DNA from 2 places in the Mesorhizobium opportunistum WSM2075 genome. Region 1 is predicted to be linked to the other one. Evidence: riboswitches for the same ligand, from Rfam matches in the RefSeq annotation. Region 1 holds a riboswitch; the other holds the start of a gene.
The links. A riboswitch is a leader RNA that binds a small molecule or an ion and turns the genes downstream of it on or off. The one in region 1 is predicted to bind thiamine pyrophosphate.

Region 1 (7,273 bases):
CGCCGGCCCTTTTGGCGCTGCCGGCTCGCTCCTGGCCTGAGCCGGCGTATCGGCGGCTTCAGTCTTGGCGCGCGCCTTGCGGTCGTCGAGCCTGGTGCCGCCGCGTTGGACCAGCATGTCGGAATAGCCCCCGGCATATTCGACCCAGCGGCCGCCGCCGTCCGGCGCGATGATGCTGGTCACGGTGCGGTCGAGGAAATCGCGGTCGTGGCTGACTAGGATGACGGTGCCGGCAAAACCGGCGACGAGTTCCTGCAGGAGTTCCAGCGTCTCCATGTCGAGATCGTTGGTCGGCTCGTCGAGCACCAGGAGGTTCGCCGGCCGCGCCAGCACGCGCGCCAGGATCAGTCGCGCCCGCTCGCCGCCGGACAATTCGCGCACCGGCGTGCGCGCCTGCTCCGGCTTGAACAGGAAATCCTTCATGTAGGAGACGACATGGCGCTGCTCGCCATTGATGACGAGGTTTTCGCCGCGCCCGTCGGTGAGATACTGCGCCAGTGTCTCCTGCGGGTCGACGGCCTCGCGCTTCTGGTCGAGCGTGGCGATCTCCAGATTGGTGCCGAGCCGCACCGAGCCTGCATCCGGCGCCAATTCACCGGTCAGCATCTTCAAAAGCGTCGTCTTGCCGGCGCCGTTCGGTCCGACGAGGCCGACGCGGTCGCCGCGCTGGATGCGGGTCGAGAATCCCTTGACCACGGTGAGATCGCCAAAACTCTTCTCGATGTTCTTGGCTTCGATCACCAGCTTGCCGGATTCGGCGGCGTCGCTGGCCACCATGGTCGCCGAACCCTCGGCGCCGCGATGGCCGCGAAAACTCTTGCGCATGGTCTGCAACTCGCCGAGGCGGCGCATGTTGCGCTTGCGCCGCGCCGTCACGCCATAGCGCAGCCAGTGCTCCTCGCGCACGATCTGTCGGCCGAGCTTGTGTTGCTCGCGCTCTTCCTCTTCCAGCACCTGATCGCGCCATTCCTCGAAATGACCAAAACCCTTGTCGAGCCTGCGGGTCTGGCCGCGGTCGAGCCAGATGGTGGCGCGCGAGACGCGTTCGAGGAAACGGCGGTCGTGCGAGATGACGATAAGTGCCGATGAGGTGCGGACAAGCTCTTCTTCCAGCCACTCGATGACCGACAGATCGAGATGGTTGGTCGGCTCATCAAGCAGCAGGATGTCGGGTTCCGGCGCCATGACGCGGGCAAGGGCGGCGCGCCTGGCTTCGCCGCCGGACAAATCGTTCGGCCGTTCCTCGCCCGACAGGCCGAGATGCTCCATCAGATAGCTGGCGCGGTAGGGATCGTCGGCGGGCCCGAGCCCCGCCTCGACATAGGCGCGCACGGTGGCAAAACCCTCCATGTCGGGCATCTGCGGCAGATAACGCACGGTCGCCGACGGCTGGCGGAACACCTCGCCGTCCTGGGGTTCGATCAGGCCGGCGGCGATCTTGAGCAGCGTCGACTTGCCCGAGCCGTTGCGGCCGACCAGCGCGATCTTATCGCCGGCCGAAGCGGTCAAGGCGGCGCCATCGAGCAGCGGTGTGCCGCCGAAGGTCAGTTTTATCCCGTCGAGATTGAGAAGAGGCGGGGCCATGTCAGCTTTCGGGCAAGGGATAGGGATGAGCGAGCAGCAGCGCGCGGCCATGGCCGAGCGCGATTTCGAGGCCCCCCCGGACCTCGTTGGAGATGGTCAGCGACGAACCGAAGGCCACCTCGACCTGGTTCAGCGGCCATTTGGCGCCGGTGACGGTCAGGCCGGCGAGGTCTGAAAAGCCGAGGATCGAAAACAGCGTGCCGTCGGTATAGTCGAAACCCGTCTTTCCCAACAGCAAGGGCACGCCTTCCTGGGCGCCGCTGGTCAGCACCACTCCGGTGCCGGTCTCGGCCAGCCGCAGCGCGAGCGACAGATGCAGGAAAGCGTGGTCGGCCCGTTTGCCGCCGAAAGCGCCTGCCAGCACCAGGCGGGTCGCGCCTCGTTCGAGTGCGGCGGCGATCGCCAGTTCGCCATCGGTCTTGTCCTTCTCCGCCGGAAAGGTCTGGCGGGGCACGGCGGCCAGATCGTCAGGCAGATTAGCCGGCACCGAATCGAAATCACCCACCCAGAGTTCCGGGACAAGGCCGAGCAGCCGCGCATGGCCGATGCCGGCGTCGGCGGCGATCACGCGGCAGCCTTCGATCTGGCGGTCGAGCCGCGGCGTGCGGATGAGATCGCCGCCAAGCAGGATGGTGAATGTGCTCATATCGTGTGGCCCTTACCAGCCCGACACGCGAAACGGAAGGCGGCAAACTCCCACTTGCGCGGTTCATTGGCCCGGCCTATGTGTCGAAACGCTCTAACGGGGTGCCGGACGCGATCTTCGCGGACCGGCTGAGAGGCAGTCTCGCCAACCCGCTGAACCTGATCCGGTTTGTACCGGCGGAGGGATTAGACGTTTCGGACAGTCCGACGCCTCAATTCCTTTCAACTCGAACGAAGGAGGCGCCGATGCGCACGCTTTTATACTCTCTTGTCTCGGCAGCGGTTCTGGCGCTGTCCGGGCCGGCCTTGGCCAAGGACAAGCTCACCGTCTACACTTATGAAAGCTTCACCGCCGATTGGGGTCCAGGCCCCGTGGTGAAGAAGGAATTCGAGGCCGAATGCGGCTGCGATGTCGAGTTCGTCTCGGTCGCCGACGGCGTGGCGCTGCTCAACCGCGTCAAGCTCGAAGGGGCCTCGACCAAGGCCGACATCGTGCTCGGCCTCGACACCAATCTCACCGCCGATGCCAAGGCGACAGGCCTGTTCGCGCCGCATGGCGCGGTGTCCGACGTCGATGTGCCGGGTGGCTGGAGCGACGATACTTTCGTCCCCTTCGACTATGGCTACTTCGCCGTCGTCTATGACACGCAGAAGCTCAAGACACCGCCCAAGAGCCTCAAGGAACTGGTCGAGGGCAGTGCCGACGACAAGATCGTCATCCAGGATCCGCGCACTTCCACGCCGGGTCTCGGCCTGCTTTTGTGGGTCAAATCGGTCTATGGCGACAAGGCGCCGGAGGCCTGGGCCAAGCTCAAGGCGAAGGTGCTGACGGTGACGCCGGGCTGGAGTGAGGCCTACGGCCTGTTCACCAAGGGCGAGGCGCCGATGGTGCTGTCCTACACCACGTCGCCGGCCTATCACATGATCGCCGAGAACACCGAGCGCTACCAGGCGGCGTCCTTCGAGGAGGGCGAATACCTGCAGATCGAGGTTGCCGGCATCACCACCACGGGCGCCAAGAACCCGCTGGCTGCAAAGTTCATGGCCTTCATGACCAGCCCGAAGTTCCAGGACGCCATCCCCGAGACCAACTGGATGTTCCCCGCCGGCAAGACCGACAAGCCGCTCAACCCGGCCTTCGGCAAACTGGTCAAGCCGACCAAGACCTTGCTGTTCAGCCCCGAGGAGGTCGCCGCTAATCGCAAGGCCTGGGTGGATGAGTGGCTGGCGGTGATGAGCAGGTAGTTTTGAGGCAAACCGACCGAAGATGATTGCTCTACGGCGCCCCCCTCTGTCCTGCCGGACATCTCCCCCACAAGGGGGGAGATCGAACGTCATCGGTGATTTCGCAAATCGCCGACGCTGCAGATATAAGCTAAGCGCGGAAACTGCCAATCTCCCCCCTCGTGGGGGAGATGTCCGGCAGGACAGAGGGGGGCGCCGTAGAGCACAATCCTTTGTAAGTGCCGCGACGCGCAGACAGGCGGTCCAGCGTGCAACGCGCGTCTGACCCCCGCGTCAGCGCCGGCATCATCGCGCTTTCCGCGATCGCGCTGCTGATCGGTGGCGCGTTTGCCGGGCTGCTTGTCGAGGGCGCCCACGATCTCACGGGCGCTTGGGCGGCCTTCGATCCCTATCTGCTGCGCGTCGTGCGCTTCACGCTCTGGCAGGCCGCGCTCTCGACCCTGTTGTCCGTCACCCCGGCGCTGTTCGTGGCGCGCGCCCTGTCGCGGCACCCGCGCTTCCCGGGCCGCGCCTTCATGCTGCAGCTCTTTGCCGTGCCGCTGGCGTTGCCGGCCATCGTCGCGGCGCTCGGGATCCTGGCGCTCTACGGCCGCGCCGGTTATTTCGCCGGTCTGTTCGGCGCGGTCGGCGGGCAGGGCTGGCCAGGCATTTACGGCCTGTCCGGCATCCTCGTCGCCCATGTCTTCTTCAACCTGCCGCTCAGCACGCGGCTGTTCCTCGAGGCGCTGCAGACCATTCCTGCCGACCAGTGGCGGCTGGCGAGCCAGCTTGGCATGGGCGCGCGGCCGGCGTTCCGGCTGATCGAATGGCCGACGCTGCGCGCCGCCTTGCCCGGCGTCGCCGGGCTCGTCTTCATGCTCTGCATTACCTCCTTCACCATCGTGCTGACGCTCGGCGGCGGACCAGGCGCGACGACGCTGGAAGTCGGCATCTATCAGGCGCTGCGCTTCGATTTCGATCCGGCGCGGGCGGTCGCGCTGACGCTGCTGCAGATCGCCTTGACCTTCATCGTGGTGCTGGCGCTGACGCGGCTTGGCGCCAATGTCGTCGGCGACACCAACCTGCCGGTTGCACCGCGCCGTTATCTCTCCGTAAACCGGACCGAGACCTGGCTGAACGCGGCGCTCATCGTGCTGGCGCTGCTGTTCGTTGCCGGACCGATGGCGGCCACGGTGATCTCCGGGCTTGGCGCCGATCTCGGCCGGCTCGCCGGCGAGGCCGCGGTCCGGCAGGCGACGCTGACGAGTGCGGTGCTGGCCTTCCTGTCGGCGCTGCTTTCGGTGATGCTGTCGCTGGCCTTGACCATGGCGCGCAGGGCGCTGGCGCTGAACCGCCGCTCCGGGCCAAGGACGCTGCTCGAACACGCCACCGATACCGGCGCGGGGTTCGTCCTGGTCGTGCCGCCCATCGTCATCGGCGCCGGCTGGTTCCTGCTGCTGCGCCATGCCGGCGATGTCTTCGCCATCGCCCCGGTCATGGTCGTGACCGTCAATGCGGTGATGGCGATGCCTTTCGCGTTGCGCGCGGTCCGTCCCGCCTATGATGCGGGCAGCGAGCGTCACGAACGGCTCTGCGCGCAGCTCGGCATAGCGGGCTGGGCCAGGCTGCGGCTGGTCGACTGGCCGTCGCTGCGGCGGCCGCTCGCCACCGCCTTCGCCTTCGCCATGGCGCTGTCGCTTGGCGATCTCGGTGTCATCGCGCTGTTCGGCAGTGATTCCGTGCAGACATTGCCCTACCTTCTGCTGGCGCGCATGGGCAGCTACCGCACCGCGGACGCCGCCGGCCTGGCACTGTTGCTCGGCCTGGTTTGCCTGGCGCTGGTCCTGGCAGCGGACCGGCTGGGAAAAGGAATGGCCCGCGATGTCTGATGGGGCGATTGGCAGGAAAGGTGTTCCGGTGCGGCTGGACAAGGTTTCGTTCAGCTATGGCGAGGCGCCGCTCACCTTCGATGTCGCGTTCGCCGCGGCGGAAATCACCGCCATCATGGGGCCGAGCGGCTCGGGGAAGTCGACGCTGCTCAACCTGGTCGCCGGGTTCGAGACGCCACGGTCCGGCCGTGTGCTGATCGGCGGGGCCGATGTCGGCGGCGCGCCTCCGGCGGCGCGGCCGGTGTCGATGGTGTTCCAGGAAAACAATCTTTTCGCCCATCTCAGCGTCGAGCAGAATGTCGGGCTCGGCCGCTCGCCGTCGCTGCGGCTGACCGAGGCCGACCGCGCTGATATCGCCGACGCGCTTGCGCGCACCGGCCTTGCCGGCAAGGAAAAACGCTTGCCGCGCGAACTCTCGGGCGGTGAGCGCCAGCGCGTCGCCCTGGCCCGCGTGCTGGTGCGCGATCGCCCGGTGCTGCTGCTCGACGAACCCTTCGCTTCGCTCGGGCCCGCTTTGCGCGACGACATGCTCGACCTGGTTGCCGGCGTCCATGCCGACCATGGCATGACGGTGCTGTTCGTCACGCACCAGCCGCAGGATGCGCGCCGCATCGGCCGCAATGTGGTGTTTCTGGACAATGGCGCCGTGGCGGCCACCGGCTCCGCCGAGGATTTCTTTGCCGGGGCTGGTCCCGAGGCGTTCCGGCACTATATCGGTACCGGTGCTGGGGATGCCGTATCACGAGATATTGCCCGGAAGCGGACATAATTTACGGCCAAACCGTCTTCGGGCGAAGTGGCGCTTGCTTGCCATGGCAGACGTAGTGTGGCTAGGTCCGCCCTATTGGTCCGGCACAGGCCGTGATTTGCCTACAGCATCCGCCGCACGCCCCGAGGGACGTGTGACGGATGCTGTAGTAGTTTGTTTGCGCATGATAATTCCGAAGATCGCCCCCGATTTTCGTGGTCATGCGCCGGGACCCGAAAGGAAGCCGTTCTGGCGATCGGCGTTGACAGACCAAGATGGAACCCGCTGGCGCGCTTTCTGGCGCTGGCCGGTTTTGCCGTGGCGCTCGCAAGCTGCCAGATGTTCACACCTCCGGCAGTCCAGGAATCCGGGTTCCAGCCGTCCGACAAGCCGATCACGGTCGACAATGTCGGCGCCAACAACAAACTCGCCGAACTGGCCAAGGCGCAGCACCCGCGCATCCTGGCGACTTATGGCGGGGAATATTCCGATCCCAAGCTCGAGCGCATGGTCGCCAAGGTGGTCGGCAGCCTGACCGTGGTGTCCGCCAATCCGACCCAGACCTACCGCATCACCATTTTGAATTCGCCCAACGTCAACGCCTTCGCGCTGCCGGGCGGTTATCTCTACATCACGCGCGGCCTGCTGGCGCTGGCAAACGATTCGTCCGAACTCGCCGCGGTCATCGCGCACGAGATGGGCCACGTCACCGCCAACCACGGCCTGCAACGCCAGCAGCTGGAGGCCGAGGAAGGCCTGGCGACCAAGGTGGTCTCGGACGTGCTCGGCGACAGCCCGACCGCCAAGGCCGCACTGATCCGCGGCAAGCTCAGGCTGGCGCAGTTCTCGCGCAACCAGGAGCTGGAAGCGGATGCCATCGGCATCAAGTCGATCGGCGAAGCCGGCTATGATCCATACGCCGCCGGCCGGTTCCTGCAATCGATGTCGGCCTATACCGATTTCCGCTCGATCAGCGGTGCCACCGACGCCAGCCTCGACTTCCTGGCGACGCATCCCAACACGCCGCAGCGCATCGACCTGGCGCAGCGCCATGCCCGCCAGTTCGGCGCCCCCGGCGTCGGCACGCGCGACCGCGATTCCTTCCTCGCCGGCATAGACGGCCTGCTCTACGGAGATACGCCGGAGGAAGGCTACGTGCGCGGCGAGACCTTCCTGCATCCGG
Region 2 (7,273 bases), 2.1 Mb from region 1:
TCCGCCATCATCAGCAGCTTGGCGCGCTGGGAGAGCGGCAAGGTGTCGGTCGGCGAAAACGCCGTCGCATTGGTGAAGGCGAGGAAGAAATAGTCGACGAAGCCGGGCAGCCATTGGGCCAGCTCGCGGTCGTTCAGGGTCATCTGTGCAAACAGGAAATCGGCCTGCGCGAGCTTCACCAGTCCGCAGGTCGGCGGCCCGCCACGGTCGGTGCTCCAGAACCACAAGGCGAAGACGATGACGTTTGTCACCCAGATGTTGAGTGCGTCGATCAGCAGTGTCGTGCCGCTGTTGCCGGCGTGTCCCTCCAGCAAGGCATGCACCAGCAAGACCAGCGAGCCGCAATTCATGACGCTGATGACGGCGGTCATCGTCAGGGCGGTTCGGCGGATCATGGCGCGAAACTGGCCGATGGCATGCCATTCGTGGTCCTCGACCGCTTTTCTGGTGGCGACCTGCGTCCATGCCGTCGCCACGGACAGCGGCACGAGCAGGGCCGCTTCCAGTCCCGGTGCCAGCCAGCGCGGACCGAATGAGAGATTGTTGATGACCAGAAGCTGCAGGCAGATGATGACGAGAACGGCTGCGCGCGCCAGCCAGAAGTCGAGCGCGCGGTAGTGAATGACGGCATGTTGATGGCGCATCTGGAATCCGGATGTTCAGACAGGGCTTCAGGCCGTGTGCCTGGGGAAGGCGGGCCGCGGAGCGTTGAAATTCCGGTTCAATCTTGGTGTTGCAATGGCACGCAAGTATACTTTTTTGTAAGCTTTGGCGTTTGGGCTGTTCGGCGAACCGGACGATGTGATTTAAGCGCCGCATGGTGGGGATCGATGACTCCTTGGATCGCTGGGTGCCGGCGGGGCTGCCTGCCCCGGGCTTGAGTTCGTCATCTGTCTGGTCCGGCCTGCTTCGCCAACCCCGGTATTTGCTGGCGCTTCTGTGTCTGGCGCAGATCTTGTGCTGGACGGTGGTGCCAGCGCTCGTCGATCCCGCGCCGCCCGGCGATGTCGTGGAGGGCTTCATGTGGGGCCGCGAATGGGTGCTTTTGACCTACAAGCACCCGCAGCTCCCTGGTTGGCTGCTCGAGACCAGCCATCTTTTGACCGGATCGTTCCGCTGGCCGCAATATCTGCTCGCCCAGCTGACCATCTCCGCGACCTTCATCCTGGTCTATCTGCTGGCCCGCGACATGCTGGGTCATAGCCGGGCGCTGGCTGCCGTGCTTTTGATGCCATCGGTCTATTTCTTTGGCTGGCCCACCCCGCAATTCAATCACGACTATGCGCAGATGCCGTTCTGGGCGGCGATCTGCTGGCTGCTTTGGCGCGCCGGCCGTGGTGGCGGGCCGGGCTGGTGGCTCGCGCTCGGGCTGGTCTCGGGCGTCGGGCTCTATGCCAAATTCTCCACCGGCCTGCTGCTCGCCTTCGGCGCTCTGTGGCTGTTGTCCGATGCGCGCGCGCGCAGCCGGCTGGCGACACCTTGGCCGTGGCTTGGCCTTGCCGTCTTTCTCGCCGTCGCCACGCCGTTGGCCGTCGAGCTCTACCGTATCGATTTCCTGCCGCTGACCTATTTCGCCGGCCGTGACGAATGGGTGACTGAACACCGAGCGCGCCTTTATTATGCCGGTGTCCAGATGGCCGGGCTCTCCGGCTTTTTTCTGGTGCTGGCGATATCAGGGCTGCTGCGGCGCTCGCCGGCTCCGCAAGAGCCCGTCGAGCGCGGCTCGCGTGTTTATCTCATGTGGATGGGCCTTGGGCCCGCGGCGCTGGTCATGGTCGCCTCGCTGTTTACCGGCACAGGCGAAGCCTGGGGCGCGCCGATGTACAATCTTGTCGGCGTCGTCGCGCTGGCGTTCTTGGGCCATCGGCTCGGCGCCACAGAGATGCGAAAACTGACGATCTGCGCATTCATCTGCATCGTCGGCATGTCAGGCGCCTATGCGGCCATCCGCTGGACGGACTGCAATGTGCGCGGGCGCATGGACGCCGTTTGCTGGCCGGCACGACCGATCTCGGACGAGGCCGAGGCAGTCTGGCACGCGGCTGTGCCCGGCCGACTCGACATCGTCGGCGGCGACACCAATCTGGCGATGCTGGCGGGTCTCAATGCCTATGACAAGCCGTCGATTTTCACCGACCTCGATATGCGGTTCGCGCCCTGGATCACACTGCAGCGGTTGCACGACCACGGCATGCTGATGGTTTGGCTGGGCCATGGCGTGCCACCGCAGTTGCACTCATGGCTGGACAACATTCCGGTCAAGACCGTTCTTTTCAACTGGTCGCAAGAGGCGCCGCCGGTGGCGATCAGTTTTGCCGCCATCCCGCCCGGCACGCGCCTGCCGCTTGCTGTCGACAGCCCGGCTGGACAACCGCACAGCTGAAGTCCACGGATCCGGTTCCGCGTCGTGCCATTTCGTCGGGGCATGGCCGCACGCACCGCCGGCGCCGCGCTCGGGCGACTGGACGAAGTCGCCGACAGTGCCCATTTATGGGAAATCCAATTTGTTGTCGTGCAATTCAAGACGGAAATCGCGGTCCGTTTTCCGTGAATTGCTTTTGAGGAGAGGTGACATGGCGACTTCGACCGAACGCGCAGTACTTGCCGGCGGCTGTTTCTGGGGCATGCAGGATTTGATACGGCGCTATCCCGGCGTCATCTCGACCCGTGTCGGCTACTCGGGCGGCGATGTGCCAAACGCCACCTATCGCAATCATGGCACGCACGCCGAGGCGATCGAGATCAATTTCGATCCGGCCGTGATCAGCTATCGCACGCTGCTGGAGCGCTTTTTCCAAATCCACGATCCGACGACACGCAACCGACAGGGCAACGATGTCGGAATGAGCTACCGTTCGGCGATCTACTACACCAGCGACGAGCAAAAGAACGTCGCCGAAGACACCATCGCCGATGTCGATGCCTCGGGCCTGTGGCCCGGCAAGGTCGTCACCGAAGTCGCGCCGGTCGGTGCTTTCTGGGAGGCCGAGCCGGAGCATCAGGATTATCTGGAGAAATATCCCAACGGCTACACCTGCCATTTCGTCAGGCCAGGCTGGAAGCTGCCGGTTCGAGAAAAAGCGGTACCGTAGATTCAGTCATACGACAGGATTTGAGAAGCCGCGGAGCGCTCGCTCCGCGGTTTCTTCTCATTGCAAATCCTACTTGCCGCAATGCTTGTCGTTAACCGTCGGCGCGGTGGTACCCGGCGACATGCCATTGGCATCGGGCTGCGCGCCCTGCGGATGGGCAGGACAATTCCGATCCGCGTTGGAGTTCATATCATCCAGCGTGCCAGTCGTGCTGTTGGTCACCGACGGGTCGACGGTGTTGGGCGAAGCTGGCGTATTCGGATCGACCGTGACCGACCTGCCGCTACCGGCTCCGTTGGTGCCGCTTGTGTCATTGCTCTGCGCCATGGCCGATGCGGCCAGGCCGATGGTGAGCGTCGAAGCTGCGAGGATTTTCATGAACATGGTTTGTCTCCATTTTCTGTGAACTCGTCGCGTAGCGACTGGTGGGACAACCTCTCGGTCCGATGAAGGTTCCCGATAAATTCTCGCGCCGCCAGAGCCAATCGCTCCCACTCTGGCGCAATGCTTTTGGCGCAGTTCGCTGAAAAAAACGGCTTCCCCAATCGATCGAATGGTGCTTTAACGCGCCCATCCACAGGGGTGCTCCGTACGGTCGGGGCTGAGACGGGGGCGGCAAGCCCACAGACCCTAGAAGCTGATCTGGGTAATACCAGCGGAGCGAGGCGGGCTATGTTTTCAGGCGCACAGATTTCCCTATATCCCATGGCCGACGATTTCGTCGGCGTCATTTTGGGCGCGCTCGGTGCGCTCGATCCCTATCGTGACCGGCTCAGGATCGAGACCGACGACATCTCGACCTTGCTGGTCGGGCCGCCCGAAGTGCTGTTCCCGGCTCTGCGCGACCTGTTCGTGGCGGCCGCGCACAGCGGCAAGCATTGCGTTTTGTCAGCCGCCATTTCGCGTGGCTGCCCAGGCGAGCCGGACGATCCGATCTGCCGCTCCGAGGCCTTCGGCGGACCTGTCGGGCCGCTCTGCCCGCGCAAGGAAGCCGCCATCGCAGCCGTGCATGGCGCGGTCGCCACCGGCCAGCCGGCGGCGGCGCAATTCTCGCTTTATGTGATGGGTACTGGCGACCACATGGACGAGATCTATGGCTGCATCGATTTCTTGAAACAGTCCGGCGTCTACGATCGCTCCAAGAATTTCTGCACCAAACTGCGCGGTGATACGGGCGCGATCTTTTCGGCGCTCAACGAAGCTTTCTGCCGCTTCGGGCCGGGTGCCGGCCACGTAACCCTCGACGTCACGGTTTCCGCCAACAGCCCCACTGCTGTCTGAACCGCTCGCGCCGATGCGCGACCGTCAAGGTTGTCCTCTCGTGGTCTCATCGTCATTCAGCCGCCCGCGTCACCTCGCGGGCATCCTCGCCAAGGCAGTACCGGCCGTAATGTCGGTTGGGTTGCTGCTCGTGGCCTGGGAACTCTATGCTACCTATTCCGGCATCAAGCCGACGACGCTGCCGGCGCCCTCGCGTGTCTTTGAGCAGGCGATGCTCAATCGTGACGCGCTGGTCGACAACGCCATTCCCACCATCCGCGCCACGCTCATCGGTTTTGCCTTTTCGCTCAGCGCCGCTTTCGCGCTGTCGATGCTGGTCGACTTCTTCCAGCCGCTGCGGCGCGCGCTTTTTCCCGTCTTCATCATCAGCCAGACCTTGCCGCTGGTTGCGATCGCGCCGCTGGTGGTGCTGTGGTTCGGCTTCGGGCTGGCGCCGAAGATCATGCTGGTGGCGCTGGTTACCTTCTTCCCGATGCTGGTGGCGCTGGTCGAGGGCTATGAGGCAACCGAGCCCGAGATCGGCCAGATGCTACGCGCCATGGGGGCGGGGCGCTGGCGCGTCTTCGTGCTGGCGCGGCTGCCTTCGGCGCTGCCATATTTCTTCGCTGGCCTGCGGATCTCCATCACCTATGCCGTCGTCGGCGCCATCTTCGCCGAATATGCGGGTGCCGCCAAGGGGCTGGGCATCTACATGCTCAACGCCAAGAACAATTTTCGCCCCGACCTGGTGCTGGCCGCCGTCGGCGTCAGCGCCGCGCTTACTCTCATCCTGTTCGGATTGACGGTGCTGCTGCAGCGCTTGGCCATGCCCTGGGAACGGGCCGCGGGCAAGCAAGCCGCGGCAAAGGCGGCGCGGAGATGAGCCGGCTCGAATTGCGACATGTGCGCAAGGCGTTTGGCGGGCTCGACGTTCTTGCCGACATTTCGCTCAACGTCGGTGCCGGCGAATTCGTCTCGATCCTCGGACCGTCGGGCGCCGGCAAGTCGACGCTGTTCCAGCTTCTGACCGGCGCCGAACATGGCGAAGGCGAGATGTTGTTCGACGGCGTGCCGCTCGACGATCACGGCCGGCATTTTGCCTTCATGCCGCAGCGCGATGCGTTGATGCCGTGGCGGCGCATCCTCGACAACGCGACACTCGGGCTCGAAGTGCAAGGCATCAAGCGCAAGGCAGCACGGGCGCGGGTCGCGCCGCTGTTCGCCGAATTCGGACTTGTCGGCTTCGAGCGGCATTTTCCGGCGCAGCTTTCGGGCGGCATGCGCCAGCGCGCGGCGCTGTTGCGCACGGTTGTGCAGGAGCGCGACATGCTTTTGCTCGACGAGCCTTTCGGCGCGCTCGACGCACTGACCCGCGCCGCCATGCAGCGTTGGCTCGAGCAGATGTGGCGGCACCATCGCTGGACGGCACTGCTGATCACCCACGATGTGCGCGAAGCCGTATACCTGTCCGACCGCATCTATGTGCTGTCGGCGCGCCCGGCCCGTGTGCTGCGTGAGATCAGGGTGCCGTTGCCGCGTCCGCGCGACCCGACCGGTGCCGCCGCGCGCCAGGCCATCGCACTCGAGGCCGAGATCCTCGACATTTTGCTCAACCCTCAACCTCCAAAGGACATGACCATGACTGATCTGACGCGCCGGCAGGCCTTGCTGCTTACCCTCGCCAGCGGTCTTCCGCTGATCGCCGGACCGGGCCGCTCTTTCGCGGCGATGCAGAAAATCACCGTCGCTTTGGACTGGACGGTCAACACCAACCACATCGGGCTGTTCGTCGCCCGCGACAAGGGGTTTTATTCCGACGCCGGCCTCGAGGTCGACATTCTGCCCTACAGCGATACCGGCGCCGGCACGCTGGTCGCCAACCGTGTCGCCGATTTCGGCATCAACGGCACCATCAGCCTGTTCACCCAGAAAACCGCCGGAGCGGACTTGAAAGCCGTCTACGCCGTGGTGCAATCCGAAACCGGCCGGCTGGTGTTCAATGCCGCGCGCAGCGACATCAAGAGCCCGAAGGACCTTGACGGCCTGACCTATGGCGGTTTTGGCAGCGCCTGGGAAAACGCGCTGATCTCGACCATCATCCGCCACGATGGCGGCAAGGGCAATTTCGAAACGGTGACGCTCGGCACCTCCGCCTACGAAGCCCTTGCCAACGGCACCGTCGACTTCACGCTGGAGGTTTTGACCTGGGAGGGCGTCGAGGCGGAACTCAAAGGCGTCCATCAGCGCAGCTTCGTCTATGCCGACTATGGCGTGCCCGACGAGCACACGACGCTGATCTCGTCGAGCGAGGCGTATCTGTCAGCGAACCCTAAGCTTGCGGAGGCCTTCATCCAGGCGACGCAGCGCGGCTACCGGTTCGCCGTCGAGCATCCCGATGAAGCGGCCGCGCTGCTCATCACCGCCAACAAGGATGCGCTGACCAATCCGGCGCTGATCAAGGCCTCGCTGAAGGCGCTGATCGACGGGCACTATCTGCGCGCGGAAAACGGCGCCATCGGCACGATGGATCCGGCCAAGATGGACGCGATCGGCGACTATCTCTTCACAGCGGGCATTCTGCATGACGCCGATGGCAAGGTTCTGACGCAACGCCCTGATTTCACGAAGTATTTCAGCAATTCAACTCTGGGCTAAGGGGGCAATCCGGCTCTCGGAACTGATGGGTCCTCATCAATCGCGCGGATGCGCAGACCTCGGCTAATTCCGGGCGATCTCATAGAGCAAAGTTGTTTTGACGTGCCGCCCGGGCTCGCCCTGCAGTGAAAGAGCGGATGTATATAGTTTCGCGACTGCCGGGCAGAGACCTTCGAATTCCGGGCTGACATTGGCAATTGCATTCATCTCGGTGGGAGTGCCGCCAGCGTTGATGAAGGCGTCGGCCAGCAGTGACCAGTCCTCAT

Region 2: it holds a riboswitch for thiamine pyrophosphate, as region 1 does, so the genes downstream of both, MESOP_RS16725 (YkoF family thiamine/hydroxymethylpyrimidine-binding protein) here and thiB (thiamine ABC transporter substrate binding subunit) in region 1, are expected to answer to the same signal.

Annotation. Positions count from the first base shown of each region.
Region 1 is NC_015675.1:1,384,686-1,391,958, forward strand. It holds gene MESOP_RS06615 (ABC-F family ATP-binding cassette domain-containing protein) at 1-1,584, opposite strand, end outside; gene MESOP_RS06620 (thiamine diphosphokinase) at 1,586-2,230, opposite strand; TPP riboswitch at 2,318-2,432, shown strand; gene thiB (thiamine ABC transporter substrate binding subunit) at 2,476-3,474, shown strand; partial or broken gene MESOP_RS36735 (ABC transporter ATP-binding protein) at 3,511-3,668, shown strand; gene thiP (thiamine/thiamine pyrophosphate ABC transporter permease) at 3,723-5,342, shown strand; gene thiQ (thiamine ABC transporter ATP-binding protein) at 5,335-6,111, shown strand; gene MESOP_RS06640 (M48 family metalloprotease) at 6,430-7,273, shown strand, end outside.
Region 2 is NC_015675.1:3,465,126-3,472,398, forward strand. It holds gene MESOP_RS16705 (hypothetical protein) at 1-644, opposite strand, end outside; gene MESOP_RS16710 (glycosyltransferase family 39 protein) at 956-2,383, shown strand; gene MESOP_RS36565 (hypothetical protein) at 2,426-2,551, shown strand; gene msrA (peptide-methionine (S)-S-oxide reductase MsrA) at 2,574-3,092, shown strand; gene MESOP_RS16720 (hypothetical protein) at 3,162-3,476, opposite strand; TPP riboswitch at 3,661-3,774, shown strand; gene MESOP_RS16725 (YkoF family thiamine/hydroxymethylpyrimidine-binding protein) at 3,765-4,373, shown strand; gene MESOP_RS16730 (ABC transporter permease) at 4,387-5,235, shown strand; partial or broken gene MESOP_RS35665 (ABC transporter ATP-binding protein) at 5,232-5,984, shown strand; gene MESOP_RS35670 (ABC transporter substrate-binding protein) at 5,991-7,007, shown strand; gene MESOP_RS16745 (hypothetical protein) at 7,071-7,273, opposite strand, start outside.